DNA from 4 places in the Kluyvera sp. 1366 genome. Region 1 is predicted to be linked to each of the others. Evidence: riboswitches for the same ligand, from Rfam matches in the RefSeq annotation. Region 1 holds a riboswitch; each other region holds the start of a gene.
The links. A riboswitch is a leader RNA that binds a small molecule or an ion and turns the genes downstream of it on or off. The one in region 1 is predicted to bind thiamine pyrophosphate.

Region 2: another riboswitch for thiamine pyrophosphate. It lies ahead of thiM (hydroxyethylthiazole kinase); the one in region 1 lies ahead of ACVLVH_RS03090 (LuxE/PaaK family acyltransferase).
Region 3: another riboswitch for thiamine pyrophosphate. It lies ahead of ACVLVH_RS00800 (FAD-dependent oxidoreductase); the one in region 1 lies ahead of ACVLVH_RS03090 (LuxE/PaaK family acyltransferase).
Region 4: another riboswitch for thiamine pyrophosphate. It lies ahead of thiC (phosphomethylpyrimidine synthase ThiC); the one in region 1 lies ahead of ACVLVH_RS03090 (LuxE/PaaK family acyltransferase).

What each region holds. Positions count from the first base shown of each region.
Region 1 covers NZ_JBTRDW010000001.1:673,228-677,165, forward strand. The annotation lists gene ACVLVH_RS03085 (acyl-CoA reductase) at 1-377, opposite strand, end outside; gene ACVLVH_RS03090 (LuxE/PaaK family acyltransferase) at 374-1,456, opposite strand; TPP riboswitch at 1,558-1,685, opposite strand; gene ACVLVH_RS03095 (DksA/TraR family C4-type zinc finger protein) at 1,809-2,075, shown strand; gene ACVLVH_RS03100 (NYN domain-containing protein) at 2,412-3,101, shown strand; gene ACVLVH_RS03105 (M20 family metallopeptidase) at 3,279-3,938, opposite strand, start outside.
Region 2 covers NZ_JBTRDW010000003.1:92,810-96,747, forward strand. The annotation lists gene fbaB (class I fructose-bisphosphate aldolase) at 1-76, opposite strand, end outside; gene thiD (bifunctional hydroxymethylpyrimidine kinase/phosphomethylpyrimidine kinase) at 224-1,024, opposite strand; gene thiM (hydroxyethylthiazole kinase) at 1,021-1,806, opposite strand; TPP riboswitch at 1,840-1,935, opposite strand; gene chiP (chitoporin ChiP) at 2,202-3,599, shown strand; gene ACVLVH_RS07265 (beta-N-acetylhexosaminidase) at 3,651-3,938, shown strand, end outside.
Region 3 covers NZ_JBTRDW010000001.1:168,669-172,606, reverse strand. The annotation lists gene ACVLVH_RS00815 (HesA/MoeB/ThiF family protein) at 1-626, opposite strand, end outside; gene ACVLVH_RS00810 (thiazole synthase) at 638-1,396, opposite strand; gene thiS (sulfur carrier protein ThiS) at 1,400-1,597, opposite strand; gene ACVLVH_RS00800 (FAD-dependent oxidoreductase) at 1,581-2,525, opposite strand; TPP riboswitch at 2,655-2,774, opposite strand; gene ACVLVH_RS00795 (6,7-dimethyl-8-ribityllumazine synthase) at 2,950-3,387, shown strand; gene ACVLVH_RS00790 (pirin family protein) at 3,517-3,938, opposite strand, start outside.
Region 4 covers NZ_JBTRDW010000017.1:20,888-24,825, reverse strand. The annotation lists gene nudC (NAD(+) diphosphatase) at 1-721, opposite strand, end outside; gene rsd (sigma D regulator) at 810-1,316, shown strand; TPP riboswitch at 1,552-1,652, shown strand; gene thiC (phosphomethylpyrimidine synthase ThiC) at 1,743-3,665, shown strand; gene thiE (thiamine phosphate synthase) at 3,662-3,938, shown strand, end outside.

The DNA of each region.
Region 1 (3,938 bases):
AAATCCTCCGCCAGAAAGCGCTTTAACTGCGGTTGACGAAAGGTTTTCAGATAGCCGGTAAGGCCAAGCCGCACCATCTCGGCATCGTAACCGGTGACGATGGGCAGCAGCTTTTCGGCCTTGATGCGCAGTGGATGATGACGATCGAGCAGTCGCGCCACCGCTGCATCAATGATGCCCATGATCTGCGCCACGCTCAGCTGCTGGAGATAAGCGCGGGCGTTGGTGCGGATGCGCGCTGCGAGCGCCTTTATCTGCGCGTCATCAAGTTGCGGAACGCAAACCTCGAGGCTTTCGCCACGATGATTGAAACTCAGCGTGTGCCAATGCACTTCGTCAGCGGAGAGGCCCGGCAGATGTCCGGCAATTTCTTTCACGACTGTGCCTGCGTGCTGGCGAGAAACGCTTCCATGGTCAGCGAACAGCCTTTGGCATCAGCGCCGGTCGCGCGTCCCAGCAGATGGAATCCGCCGGGCACCATCACGCCTGCATCTTCCGTTAACAAGGCGGACACCGAGTTGAAATGCGCCAGATCGTGATGCACCAGCACGCCAACTTCGCCGTCCGGCACATCATCACCGGTAAGCGGATTGACCACGCGCGTGCGGATCCAGTGCGGCCCGGATTTCACCGGCGGGCAGCACTCGTTGCCCGCGTCGTAAAACTGCGTGCTGATTTCCGTCATGCCGTACATGTTGATGCAGTGGGAACGCGGAATGCCGAAGGCATGAGAGAGCGAAGCGTAGAATTCTTCCGCGCCCATCTCGCGCGACTGGCCTTTGAAACCGCCGGTATCGAGAATGCGACTGCCTGCCGGCAGCGCGAAGCGGCGTTTTTGGCGCTGCATGTCATCCAGCAGAGGCACAAAGCTGTAACTGGCGCCCAGCAACGCGTAGGGTTCGCCACCTGCTTCGGCCTGTTCCAGCGCACTGAACAGACGACTGGTTTCGAGGCCATGTTCGCCCACCATTACTTCGCTGTCCGGCGTGCCACACTCCTTCATCGCCAAATCAAGATAGGTCGCCAGCGAGGAGTTCGGCATCGCCACGGTATCCGGGAACAAAATGCCCATGCGGATGCGATCGCGGCCCGCCATAAAGCGACGGCGGAAATTGAGCAGCATCGATTTTTTCCATACCTCCAACGTCGAATGGTAACTGCGCCCTTTTACCGTGCCGGTGGTGCCGCTGGTCATAAAGATCTCGGCAATTTGTTCGGTGGGACGGCAGCTGAGCGTCAGATCTTTGAAGGCATTAATCGGGATGGCGGGAATGTTGCGCCAGTTTTTTACCGTCAGCGGCGTGCGTCCGCGCTGAGTGGCGAAGCGGCGATAAGGGGGATTGTGTGCGAACTGATAAGCGAAGATTTCGAGGGCCAGCTGGTTGAAATCGTCGTCTGAGCTATCTTCGCGCTGCAGAAATGTCAGCAGAGCCTGGATGATGTGAGTTTCGTTCATGTGCGTCGCCACCTTTGCGATTGCGCAGAGACTCTCAGGCAACGCCTGAAGAGCGCGAACTGTCCGCTACAAAGCACAAAGAGGGAATCAGGGCGCGATATCGCCCTGCGGTTCCGCATCCCTACGCCGGTATTAGCCGGATCAGGTTCGGAGGGTCACTACGTTGCTCGCGCATACACGCCAGCCGGTAGAATCTCAGCCCCTTAACAGAGCACCCCTTGGAACAAGCCGCAGTCTAGGATGGCGCGCGATGATGTGTCAACCATGTTAAATACGCGTGAAAATTTGAGCTGCCCGGCACAAATCACGTCATGTCTTATACTCAGAGCATGAGTATTTGCGGAGGTGAAGTATGGCTGGCGGTTGGTCAGAAGACGGTGCGGTGCACAAACAAATTGATGCCACGGTAGATGATGCGGTGGCCCGCGCGCGTGAAAATCTCGGGCACGGTGAAAGTGCTGAATTTTGCGACGAGTGCGGCGAACCGATCCCGGAAGCGCGTCGCGCGGCATTGGCTGGCGTGCGTTACTGCGTGAATTGCCAGAGCAAGATCGATAAAAAACAGGCGGCGATCAGCGGTTATAACCGCCGTGGAAGTAAGGATAGTCAGTTGAGATAGTTATTTAAATTAGCAATTCAGGTTAATGGATATTTTAAAATTTCATTTGCACTCGTTACTTTTAATTAGAATTACCATTAATCTGAAGCAAGACCATTCGCATATCTCCTGATTTTTCAAAGTTAAATACTGCAGCACTATTGCTGAAGCCGAAAGAAGAGCCTAATTTTACAAACTTTATGGCTTAGATTTCACCTTGAGCAACTTGAGTTTAGCCAGTAATGCTGATAAGTTAGCCACACAACTCAACCCTGTACGCAGCGATTCAGTTCGCTGGCCGTTAGGGTGAAAAAACCGGCTCAGGCCGGTTTTTTCGTATCTTATGGAAGGATAAGAGTGCGTACTGCAATATTCATTGATGGATACAATGTATTTTATGGACTCCTTGCAGGTACGCCTTATAAATGGCTCAACTTGTCATTGCTGCTGTCACATATATGCCGGGTACAGGATCCGACTGCCATAATTGAAACAATAAATTATTATACCTCCTCGGTTATTCCCCACCTCGCCACACGCGGTATTGCATCCCGACACGCTCAGGATACTTATATTCGCGCGCTGAAAACGACCGGAATAAATATCTTCTCCGGACGTCATCGACTTGAGCACGCTCGGGCTCCGCGTTTCATTAGTAAAAAAGTACCCGCATCACGTCTGGATAAGGTAGATATCTGGGAGCTGGAAGAGAAAGAAACCGACGTGAATATTGCCATCAGCATGTATCGTTTGTTTGCTAAACAGCAGAAGTTGCCAATAGAAGAGAGGATCGCGCAGCTGGTGTTAGTATCGGCTGACACCGACATGACGCCAGCACTTAAGGCGATTCGCGAAGATTTTCCCGACATTCGTATCGGGATCATTTTGCCGCACCGCCAGGGCAACGTACGTGGTGTTCCGGGTTCACTGCAGAATCATAGTCACTGGATACGCAGAACGATCACCAATGAAGAGCTTGATGCATGCCAGTTTCCTGTTCGGGTTGCAACGCATAAAAAACCTGCGGTTAAACCCGAATATTGGTAAGCATCAAAACCACGCCATTTAATGCGCCTCGCGGTAAATGGCATAGCTCACGATGTTCTCCGTAGTGGCCTATTTCATATCGAAACGTAATGCGGGAACGGTTACTGATAAATCATTCAGTTCAACGTCCTGCGTCAGGCTAAATCCTATCAGCTCTCATCAGCGCTTAAACCTGCATTAAGCGGCCTCAACCGGCTGACAAATCTCCAGAATGGCCAGCAGATAGATGCGCACCATATCGAGGAATTCACTGATTTCTACGCGCTCATCCGGCATGGTGTTGTATTTGCCGCCTGGCCCACAGACGATCCCTTCCATGCCCGCATGCTGATAGAGATGTGCCGCATCGGTGCCGAAGAACGCCGGAGGCGTGATCACGCCGGTGGGCTGTTCGGTGCCGCGCACGGTTTTCCAGCCGCGATTCACCGCTTTGACGATGGCGGATTCCGGTGAGACTTCGAACGGTAACATGGTGGGTTTATCACGAATGCCATCATCATAAAGCTCGGCTTTCAGGCCCGGATAGCGTTGGCATAAGGTATTCAGCAGCGCCTGCAGATCGGCGAGCACACCTTCCACCGTTTGTCCTGGCGCGAAACGTGCCGAGCCTTTTAAGCGCACAAAGTCAGCCACCTGCGGCGGTCGCCACTCTTCCAGATCGCGGCCTAACGCGCCATGCACGGTACCAATATGACCACGGTTAATCTTGCGATGCTCAGCGGTTTTCGCGCCGCTAAAGATCATGCCGTTAATCTGCGGAATCAGCTCGACGGCAGCGCTGATCGCATCCACCGCTTCTTCCCGTTTTGACAGATGGCGCGTATCGCCGGTGAGCTC
Region 2 (3,938 bases), on a different contig from region 1:
CCGCTGGAATGGTCATGCAGCGATGTTGAAGAAGGCTATCCGCCTCTTTGCCCAATAACTGTACGATGTCCGTCATGTTCGCTCCTGATAAATGGCTGGATTGGAACCGGCCGTTGCCGATTCGCCCCCAACAGCCTGGACCGGAAAGCGCCAGGCTGGCAAATTGCTGACTCCATTTTTCAGACGGATGCGCAGTGAAAAAGCGGCAATCTGGCGTTACGCCCTACCACCATTGATGGAAATGGTGCACCGGCCCAATGCCTTTGCCGACCTCCAGCGAATCGGCATGCAGCAGCGCCTGTTGCAGCCACGCCTTGGCTTCAGCGACCGTTACCGCCCAGCTATCATGGCGCGGACGCAACGCCGCCAGCGCGGCTGAAAGCGAGCATCCGGTGCCGTGCGTGTGGCGCGTATTGACGCGCGGCGCGGTAAAGCGCTGACGTCCGTCGCGGGTAATCAGCCAGTCCGGGCTTTCGGCATCGCTAAGGTGTCCGCCCTTCATCAGCACCGCTTCGCAGCCAAGATCGAGCAGCGCATCGCCCTGCTGCAACATGGTTTTCTCATCCTGCGCCATCGCGCGTCCCAGCAGCGCGGCGGCTTCCGGCAGGTTTGGTGTGATCAGCGATACCTGCGGCAGCAGCAATTCGCGCACGCTCGCCACCGCATCCGGCGACAGCAGCGCATCGCCACTTTTGGCAATCATCACCGTATCCAGCACCACAAACGGCAGGCTGGCCCGTTTCAGCCGCTCGGCGACCACCTCGACAATAGCGGTTTCGGACAGCATGCCTATCTTCGCAGCATCAATGCGCACATCATTCAGCACCGAATCGAGCTGTGCGCCAACAAAATCAGGTTCGATGCGATACACCGACTGCACGCCGCAGGTGTTCTGCGCCACCAGCGCGGTGATGACGCTGGTGCCATACGCGCCCAGCGCGGAGAAAGCTTTGAGGTCGGCCTGAATACCTGCGCCGCCGCTCGGATCGGTGCCAGCAATGGTCAATGCATTGATGCGTTTCATGCCTCGACCTCCAGCGTCCACAGCGTATCGAGGAAAGCAGCGGCAAAGCCGCCTGGCCCGGCGACCTGGCGCGCTGTCTGCTCACCCGCCAGCGACATCACGCGGCAGGCCGCAGCGACATGCTGCAGGCGATCGCCCGGCAAGCTGGTGCAGGCGGCAACCACCGCCGTCAACGCGCAGCCGGTGCCAACCACGCGCGTCATCAGCGGGCTGCCGCCGGGGATGGCGAATGTCTGCACGCCGTCAGTGACATAATCCACTTCACCGGTCACCGCCACAACGGTGTGGTAATCGCGCGCCAGCTGCTGGGCAGCGCTTAACGCGACATCGGCCTGATGCAGACTGTCGACACCGCGTCCGCCGCTAGCCTGTTGCGCCAAGGCGAGAATTTCTGAAGCGTTACCGCGAATCGCCGCCGGTTGCAGGCTCAGTAACTGTTGACAGAATGCGGTGCGCAGCGTTAGTGCGCCGACCGCCACCGGATCCAGCGTCCACGGCGTGCCTGCGGTTTGCGCCGCTTGCACCGCCGCCCACATCGCATCACGACGGTCGCGCGTCAGCGTACCTACGTTTATCAACAACGCATCGGCAAAACCGGCAAACTGCGCCGCTTCTTCAGGATCGATCACCATCGCGGGCGAAGCTTGCAGTGCCAGCAGCACGTTGGCAGTAAAGGTTTGCACCACGTCATTGGTCATGCAGTGCACCAGCGGCGCTTGCTGACGCAGCAATTGCAGAGAGTGCGCGAGTTGCGCGGGGGAAAGAAGGTCAGGCTGTTTCATAAGGCTCCCAACCGGCGATCAAGAAGGCGAATGCGGTCAGGCATCTGACTTCCCTACGCTGGCATTATCCAGATCAGGTCGGCGGGTGTATCTCAGCCCTGTATTAAAGGGGCACCCCGAGTCAAAACTACGTTGGCGAGCATAGGGAACAAGTTGGGGTAAAGCAAGTAAACGCCGCTTTCCTGGAATCTGGCTCACAAAGCAACAAATTACACATTCATGTAACTTATTGATAAAACGCCTTAAAACGACGCTTTTTTGCGTGCTGCGTCATACTTTGTAATAAATTCCATTGATAATTCGCGTCGCGAAAAATAGCATCGCCGGCAACTTGTTTCATGACGAAACAATACGGATTTGTTAATTATTCATGGAAGCATCACGGAGGATTTGCTATGCGTCGGATTCCACGCGCGCCGCTCTCTGCGGCCATTGTCTCTGCCCTGTTTGCCGGCACTTTTGTGCCGGTTCCCTCCGCCCACGCCGTGGGTTTTGTCGAAGACGCCACTCTCTCTGGCAATCTGTTTTACTGGCAACGCCAGCGCGATCGCAAAGAGATGGATCCGCAAAAAGGCTCGTACGGTCAGTATGATGCCAATCTGCATCACGCCTCTGCGAATGCCAATCTCGACTTCTCATCCGGTTACGCCGGTGAGGTGATCGGCCTCGATCTGGCAGCGTTTGGCGCGCTGGAGTTAAGCAACGGCGGCCCGGCGGCACCGAATGAAATTGGTTTCAGCAATGCCCGTACGCGCTGGGATGAGGACTGGAGCGGAGATAAGAGCGGCTTAAGTCTCTATAAAGCCGCCATCAAGGCAAAATGGCAGGATAACTGGCTGCGCGCAGGCTATCTGCAGCCCACCGGGCAGACGCTGCTGGCACCGCACTGGAGCTTCCTGCCCGGCACCTATCGCGGCGTTGAGGCCGGCACCACCTTTGATTTTAGCGACGCCGGCGCCCTTTCCGTCTCCTGGATGTGGACTGACGAATACAAAGCGCCGTGGTATCGCGACATGTACAACTTCCGTAAAGCCGATGGCGTGACGGAGATTCCGTGGCTGCAATCCTTTGGTGCCAAATACGATTTTAAAAACGCGCTGGTGCTGGAAGGCGCCTACGGCCAGGCGGCAAATTACATGGATCAGTATTTTGCCAAAGCCTCTTATCAGCTGCCGCTGGCCGATGCACCGCTGCGCACCAGTTATCAATTTTATGGCGCGAAGGATCGTGACAACAGCGGCGTTGGCCAGGTGAACGATGTTTACGATGGCCTCGCGTGGCTGCAGGCGCTGACGTTCGGCTACACGCTCGGCGCGTTCGATTTCCGCCTCGAAGGCACATGGGTAAAAGCCGAGGGTAATCAGGGCTTCTTCCTGCAACGTATGACGCCGTCTTACGCCAGCTCGAATGGCCGCATGGACGTGTGGTGGGATTCTCGCTCAGACTGGAACGCCAACGGTGAGAAAGCGCTCTTCGCCGGTGTGATGGTGGATCTGGGACACTGGCAATTACCTGGCTGGCAAGTCGGTACATCGTACGCCTACGGTTGGGACGCGAAGCCTTCCACCAATCCCCTCTACGACCAAAATCAGCGCCTGAAAGAATCAGCGTGGAGCCTCGACCTGGTTTACACCATCCAGCAAGGCCGCGCCAAAGACACCCAATTCAAACTGCACTACACCCGCTACGACAATCACAGCGATCTTCCCAGCTATAGCGGCGGCTACGGCAACATCTTCCAGGACGAGAAAGACATCAAATTTATGGTCGTCGCGCCATTCACCCTGTTTTGACCCCGATCTGGCAGGAGCCAGAGACTTACCTCCGTGGAGAAGGATAACAACATGAAAAAGTTAAAAATCAGTTTACTGGCGCTGAGCGTGATGAGCCTTGCCGCCTGCAGTTCATCCCCGCGCAGTAATCAGCAGGTCGTCGATCAAATCAGTCATTTCGGCGTGCAGTATCAGGTCACTGACAACCAGGCGGCCGATCACGGCGTGAACTGCGCGAAACTCGGTGCCGATTGGGCATCCTGCAACACCGCTACCATCACGCTGACCAACAACGGTCCGGCGCTCACCAGTAAAAACTGGGCAATCTACATGAGCAACGTGCACGAAACGCTGCGGGTG
Region 3 (3,938 bases), 500 kb from region 1:
GGCGATGGCGACAACTGCAGCAGCACGCTGAGCGCCATCTGCGCCTGCATCGCGCCTAGCGTTGCCACCGCCGGGCCCATCACGCCTGCGGTGTTGCAGTTCGCGGCCGATGACGGCAAGCGCGGGAACAACGCGCGATAGCTCGGCGCGCCGCCACAGAATCCGCCGACGTAACCTTGTCGCCCCAGCACCGAGGCGCTGATCAGCGGCATGCCTGCCTGCATGCAAGCATCGGAAAGTTGGTAGGTGACGGCAAAATTATCGGCGGCGTCGATCACCAGATCGCATCCCGCCAGCGCCTGCTGCAGATTGCTGGCGCTCAGCGACTGTTGCAGCGCCTCGATCTGCACCTGCGGATTGCGCTGCTGCAACGCGTGCTGCGCGCGCAGCACTTTGGGCTGGTCGATATCCTGCTGCGTAAACAGCGTTTGCCGATGCAGGTTATGCAGCGCCACCAGATCGTCGTCATACAGCCGAATATAGCCGACCCCCGCGCCCACCAGCTGCGGCAGGAGCGTGGCGCCTAATCCGCCCGCGCCCGCCACCAGCACACGCGCGTTAAGTAACTTTTGCTGCCCAGCTTCGCCGATTTCCGCCAGCATCATCTGGCGTTGATAACGTTGCATAGTTGCCGTCCTTAACTCAGATTTGCCAGGCCGAAGATCGGCGTGGACGCGGCTGCCATATCGCGCTTCTCCATCAGTCCGGCAGCGCGCGCGGCTTGTCCGGCTTCAATCGCCAGCCGGAAGGCGTTGGCCATGCCGATTGGATCGCCGGCTTTGGCGACGGCGGTGTTGAGCAAAATGCCATCGAAGCCCATCTCCATCGCCTGCGCCGCCTGCGACGGCGCGCCAATGCCCGCATCAATGATCAGCGGGATGTCGCTGAACCACGCGCGCATGGCGCGCAGGCCGTCGATATTGCGCAAACCCTGGCCGGAACCAATCGGCGCGCCCCACGGCATCAACAGTTCGCAACCCGCTGCCAGCAGCTTTTCGCCGACGATCAGATCTTCGGTGGTGTACGGAAATACCTGAAAACCCTCTGCGCTGAGGATGCGCGCGGCTTCCACCAGTGCGAAAGGATCGGGTTGCAGCGTGTCGGCGTGACCAATCACTTCCAGTTTGATCCACGCGGTGTTGAACAGTTCGCGCGCCATGTGCGCGGTGGTGACGGCCTCTTTTACCGTGTGACAACCGGCGGTATTCGGTAACACGCGGATGTTAAGGCCGGTTAGCAGTTCGCGGAATGCCGCGCCAGCCGCACCTTCGCGACGCAAACTGACGGTGATGATGTCGGTACCGGAGGCGGCAATCGCCTGCTGCAAAATAGCGGGCGAAGGATAGCCAGCGGTGCCGAGCAGGAAGCGTGATTGCGGTTCAAAATCGTAAAACATCGCTTAACCTCCCTGCATCGGTGACAGCACTTCGAGCTGGCAACCTTCATCCAGCCGCTGCGTGTCGTACTGACTTTTTGGCACAAACGCACCGTTGTAGGCGGTGGCGACGCAGGCCACATCAATTTGCTGCTCGATCAGCAATTCGCTCAGGCTTGTTGCCTGGGTGTTGATGAGGCGGCCGTTAAGCTGAATATTCATTATTAAGTTCCCCAGAAATGCGTTGCATTAGCTGCTCTGCCAGCATTGGCGCCAGCAGAAAACCGTGGCGATACATGCCGTTGAGATAAAAGGTGTGATTGTGATAGTCGATTTCCGGCAGATTCGCCGGATAGGCCGGACGCAGCCCGCTACCGCTCTCAATCACGCGCGCTTCGGCTAAGGCGGGATGGATGGCATAGGCGGCGCTGAGTAACTCCATCATGGCGCGCGCGCTGATGGCGCTGGCATCGTCGCTCTCAATCATGGTGGCGCCGAGCATAAAGTGGCCGCCGCGACGCGGCACCAGATAGCAGGGAAAACGCGGATGCAGCAGACGAATCGGGCGGGAAAACTGCACTTCATCGCTGTGCAAAATCAGCATCTCGCCGCGCACCGCACGCAGGCGCGGCAGTTGCGGCGCGGCGTGGATGCCGCGACAATCGATAATTTGGCCGCTCGGCGCGTGATTGCTGAATGACACGCCGCGGGCGATCAGCGCGTCACGCATCTCCTGCAACGCCAGACGCGGATCGAGATGCGCTTCCCCGGCGAAAAACAGACCGCGCGCAAAGCGCCCTTCCAGCGCCGGTTCAATGTTGGCGGGATCGACCCATTGATGCTGCTCGGTCATGCGGGCGAAACGGTTGAGTTCCTGGCTATCGCGCGGCGGCGCAACCACCAACGTGCCCTGATGCTCGACGCTGCTGACGCGCTGTTGCCACCACGCGGCGGCGTGTTGCCCAACAGTGATAACATCGCGCGGCGCGCTTTCGGCTTCACACCAGGGCGCCAGCATGCCGCCAGCAAACCACGATGCCGGGCGGCGCGCGTCATCGCCCATCACCTCAACGTCTTCACCGCGTTCCGCCAGCAAAGTGGCTACGCATAGGCCCGCCACGCCGCAGCCAAGCACGCTCCAGCGGCTCACAGCGCCGGTTCCAGGATGTTCAAACAGGGGGAATTCACATCGGCCTCTCAGTGTTAGCTGAGACCCGCAGATACAGGAGAAGGGAAATGGCGCGTCCATCGAGATTGTTTGAGCGCCAGACAGCCCAAAAAACAAGACTGTCAGTCTTCCTACGCCAGTATCAACTGGGTCAGGTTCAAAGGGTCGCTAAACCGCGCAGTGCGCTATTAGCCTCTCAGTCTCTTTGGCGAGACTCCCCCGACGCGTCTATTTGTATTGCAGGCGATGGTCGCCGTCAAGCGCGGAATAACCGGATGCTTTACGTGGCATTTAGCATCACGGCATTTATCGCTACTTAGGCTTTGTGGATCACAAACGTAACATATGGTATACAAACACATTATTTTATGCGCAAGAACAGATTACAGGTGATGTCGGAATAACCATGAACAATATTAAAATTGCATTTATTAAAGCCGGCTGGCACAAAGAAATTGTCCATAATGCCCTGGTGGGTTTTGAAAAAGAATTAGCCGATCAATCCGTAGAAGCGGAATTAAAAGTGCTGGAAGTGCCTGGCGCATTTGAAATGCCGCTGCTGGCTAAGCGTCTGGCCGAAACCGGCAAATACGATGCGATTGTCTGCGCTGCGCTGGTGGTTGACGGCGGTATCTATCGCCATGATTTCGTTGCCGCTGCGGTGGTTGATGGCTTGATGAATGTGCAGCTGACCACCAACGTACCGGTGTTCTCCGTTTCATTGACGCCACATAATTTCCAGCCGGTTGATGTGATTGAAAACTTCTATACCGAGCATTTCATTAAGAAAGGCAAAGAAGCGGCACGCGCGGTGTTAGCGATCCATAATTTGTCGATTGATTGATGCATTAAAAAGGGAGCACCTCTTCAGGCGCTCCCTTTTTATTTATGATGACCTTCAACGGCTCATTTTCAGAATAGTGCTAATCATCTCGTAAAATAGTCTTACGAATAAAGTATCAGCTATTCGTCATTAACGCTGTGGATGATTCACTTCCAGCGGACGCAAATCAAACACCAGCACTTCCGCATCATCACCGTTAGCAAACTGCAGCGCGCTTTCGTTGCGAACGCGTGCACCGTCGCCCTCTTTGAACTTCACGCCGTTCACTTCGATGCTGCCGCGAGCCACGTGAATATAGGCGTAACGATCGGCATCCAACGCGAAGGTTTGCTGCTCGACACCGTCGAACAGTCCGGCATAAACGCGAATATCCTGACGCACGCTGAGTGAACCGTTATCCCCTGCCGGCGAAATAATCAGGCGCAGCTGACCGCGTTTGTCACGTTCCGCCACTGAAATCTGCTGATAACCGGGAGGCGAATTACGCTCGCCAGGCACAATCCAGATTTGCAGGAAGTGCACGTTGTCCGTTTTCGAGTGGTTAAACTCGC
Region 4 (3,938 bases), on a different contig from region 1:
CCACCGTGCCGGGCGGCGGCAACAGCGGCAGATCGTCGTAGCGATACCAGCCGGCATCCAGCAGCTCTTTGCCGTCGTGTTGCAGATCGCCGCCGTCATATTCCGCCATATACGCCATCATCAGAGAGTGCGGGAACGGCCACGGCTGCGAGGTAACGTAACGCACGTTTTTCACCCGCACGTTGCTCTCCTCCATCACTTCCCGCGCCACCGCTTGTTCTAAGGTTTCGCCCACTTCGACAAAGCCCGCCAGCACGGTGTAGATATTGTTACGATGACGCGCATGATTGGCGAGCAGGATCTCATCGCCACGGCGGATAGCCACGATGATGCACGGCGCAATTTGCGGGTAATAACGCTCGCGGCAGTGATTGCACAAGCAGGCAAATTCGCGTTTGCTGATGTGCATCTCATGGCCGCAATAGCCGCACCAGCGATGCGAGCGGTAAAACTCCGCCAGCTGCACGCCACGTCCGGCGATTTGGAACAGGCCGACATCCTCATCAATCAGTTGGCGCACGGAGCCCATGCTGTCCGGACGCGATTCACGTACCAGCCAGACATTCTCGCCCTGCCACTCGCCGATCAAAATCGCGTTGCTGCCGCTGAGGCCAAAATCGCTGGCTAAGCCATGCGGCAATTCGCCCTGCGGCAACCAAAGTTTTTGCTCATGGCTGACAACCCACCATCCAGCGTCTAAGCTTGAGATCTCACGTTGCATCTTAATCGTTGTCCTTAGCGTCAAATCGCACGCTGAAATCCTAATATTAAGTGTGTAATAAACAACTATAACCTACCTGGAGCCCCATATGCTTAACCAGTTAGATAACCTGACAGAGCGTGTAGGCGGCGGAAATGAATTGGTTGATTCATGGCTGCGCGCCCGTCGACAGCTGCTCGTCACTTACTACGAGCTTATTGGCATGAAGCCACAAAAAGATGCGTTATCCACGCTGGATGAACAGGCGCTGGACGCATTTTGTCACAACCTGGTGGATTACCTTTCCACCGGCCATTTCAGCGTGTATGAACACATCATTAGTGAGATGCAGGGTGATAGCCCCTTATTCGTCGCTGCGCAGATTTATCCGGCACTGGAGGCGAATACCGATCGCATCATGCAGCTCTACGATAGCCATCTGCAGCAAGCGATTAACGATGATAATTGCGTGGATTTTCAAACCGCGCTCTCCGAAGTCGGCGAGGTGCTGGAATCGCGCTTCACGCTGGAAGATAAGCTGGTGCAACTCGCCTGGGACAACCAGCTGGCGCTTCCGCCGGTTGCCAACGACAGCGCCATTGCCCGCCCGGCTTAGAACCCCGAAGATGTAAAAAACTTGTTATTCAAGAAAAGCCCTCTTATGCTAAATGGGCTTTTTTATTGTCTTCTTTAACGACAATCAAAAGGCAAATTTTGCGGTTTAAGCGTAGCGTGCGCAGCCAGTTTGCACTCGGACAGCGCGCAGGGACCGGAGCGTACACGTAGTACGTGACGGTCACGAGCACTGCCCAGGTGCAAAATGGCAAGCAAAGTAGCTTAAACCACAAAACACCAACTTGTCGGAGTGCCCTCTAGGGCTGAGACCGTTAATTCGGGATCCGCGGAACCTGATCAGGTTAGTACCTGCGAAGGGAACAAGAGTAGACATTATCAGCACGGTGCATGCTGGCGCCCGGCACCGTACCTGTTACTCCTTCCGAACTCTGGACAAGCAACTTCCAACCGTTACCGGAAACTTGCTATGTCTGCTAAAACTTCTCGTCGTGAACAACGCGCTCAGGCGCAAGAATTTATCGATTCCCTGCAGGGAACCGCTTTCCCCAACTCCAAACGTATCTGGATCACCGGCAGCCGCGCGGATATTCGCGTGCCGATGCGTGAGATACAGCTCAGTCCAACGCACATAGGCGGCAGCAAAGAGAATCCGCACTATGAGCCAAATGAAGCGGTGCCGGTTTACGACACCGCCGGGGCTTATGGCGATCCTCAAGCCACCATTAATGTGCATCAGGGACTCGACAGGCTGCGTGCCAATTGGATCGAAGAACGTGACGACAGCGAAACCATCCACCAGCTGAGTTCCCGTTACACGCAGCAGCGTCTGGCGGATGAAGGCCTGGACCATCTGCGTTTTGAGCAGCTGCCGCAACCGCGCCGTGCCAAAGCGGGTCGCCGGGTTACCCAGCTGCACTATGCGCGTCAGGGCATCATCACGCCGGAGATGGAGTTTATCGCGCTGCGTGAAAACATGGGCCGCGAGCGTATTCGCGGTGAAGTGCTGTTACAGCAGCATCCGGGTCACAGCTTTGGTGCCAATCTGCCAGAAAATATCACCGCGGAATTTGTCCGTCAGGAAGTCGCCAGCGGCCGCGCCATCATCCCTTCGAACATCAACCATCCCGAATCCGAACCGATGATTATCGGCCGCAACTTCCTGGTGAAAGTGAATGCCAACATTGGCAACTCTGCGGTGAGCTCATCTATTGAAGAGGAAGTGGAGAAGCTGGTGTGGTCAACGCGCTGGGGCGCAGACACTGTGATGGATCTCTCAACCGGCCGCTATATCCATGAAACGCGTGAGTGGATTTTGCGCAATAGTCCGGTGCCGATTGGTACGGTGCCGATTTATCAGGCGCTGGAGAAAGTGAACGGCATTGCAGAAGATCTCAACTGGGAGATTTTCCGCGACACGCTGCTGGAGCAGGCGGAACAAGGCGTTGACTACTTCACTATTCACGCTGGCGTGCTGCTGCGCTATGTGCCGATGACGGCCAAACGCCTGACCGGCATTGTGTCGCGCGGTGGCTCGATTATGGCGAAATGGTGCCTGTCGCATCACACCGAAAATTTCCTCTATCTGCACTTCCGCGAGATTTGTGAAATTTGTGCCGCCTACGATGTGGCGCTGTCACTGGGCGACGGCCTGCGTCCCGGCTCGATTCAGGATGCCAACGATGAGGCGCAATTTGCCGAACTGCATACGCTGGGCGAACTGACCAAAATCGCCTGGGAATACGATGTGCAGGTGATGATTGAAGGTCCGGGCCATGTGCCCATGCAGATGATTCGACGCAATATGACCGAACAGCTTGAGCATTGTCACGAAGCCCCGTTTTACACGCTTGGCCCGCTCACCACCGATATCGCGCCCGGCTATGACCATTTCACTTCCGGCATCGGCGCGGCCATGATTGGCTGGTTCGGCTGCGCCATGCTGTGTTACGTGACGCCGAAAGAGCACCTCGGTTTGCCGAACAAAGAGGATGTGAAGCAAGGGCTGATCACCTACAAGATCGCTGCGCACGCGGCGGATCTGGCAAAAGGTCATCCCGGTGCGCAGATCCGTGACAATGCGATGTCGAAAGCGCGTTTTGAATTCCGCTGGGAAGATCAGTTCAATCTGGCGCTCGATCCGCACACCGCACGCGCCTATCACGATGAAACCCTGCCGCAGGAATCAGGAAAATTAGCGCACTTCTGCTCGATGTGCGGCCCGAAATTCTGCTCGATGAAAATTACCCAGGAAGTGCGTGAGTTTGCCGCCCGCCAACAGGCTGAAGCCCAGCCGATTGAGATGGGTATGGCGCAAATGTCGAACGCCTTCCGCAATCGTGGCGGCGAGATCTATCACGCTGCCGATACCCTTAAAGAGGAAAATGTATGACCGACGCCTTTCCTGCCACAGCCTCAAAGCTGGGGCTGTATCCGGTTGTTGATAGCGTGGAATGGATCGCGCGCTTGCTGGAAGCCGGTGTGCGCACCATACAGCTGCGCATCAAAGATTGTGAAGATTACGAGGTGGAAGATGCGGTGCGCGAGGCGATTGCACTCGGCAAACAGTATCGCGCTCGCCTGTTTATCAATGATTACTGGCGCTTAGCCATTAAATATCACGCTTATGGCGTGCACCTCGGCCAGGAAGATCTCGATGTAGCCG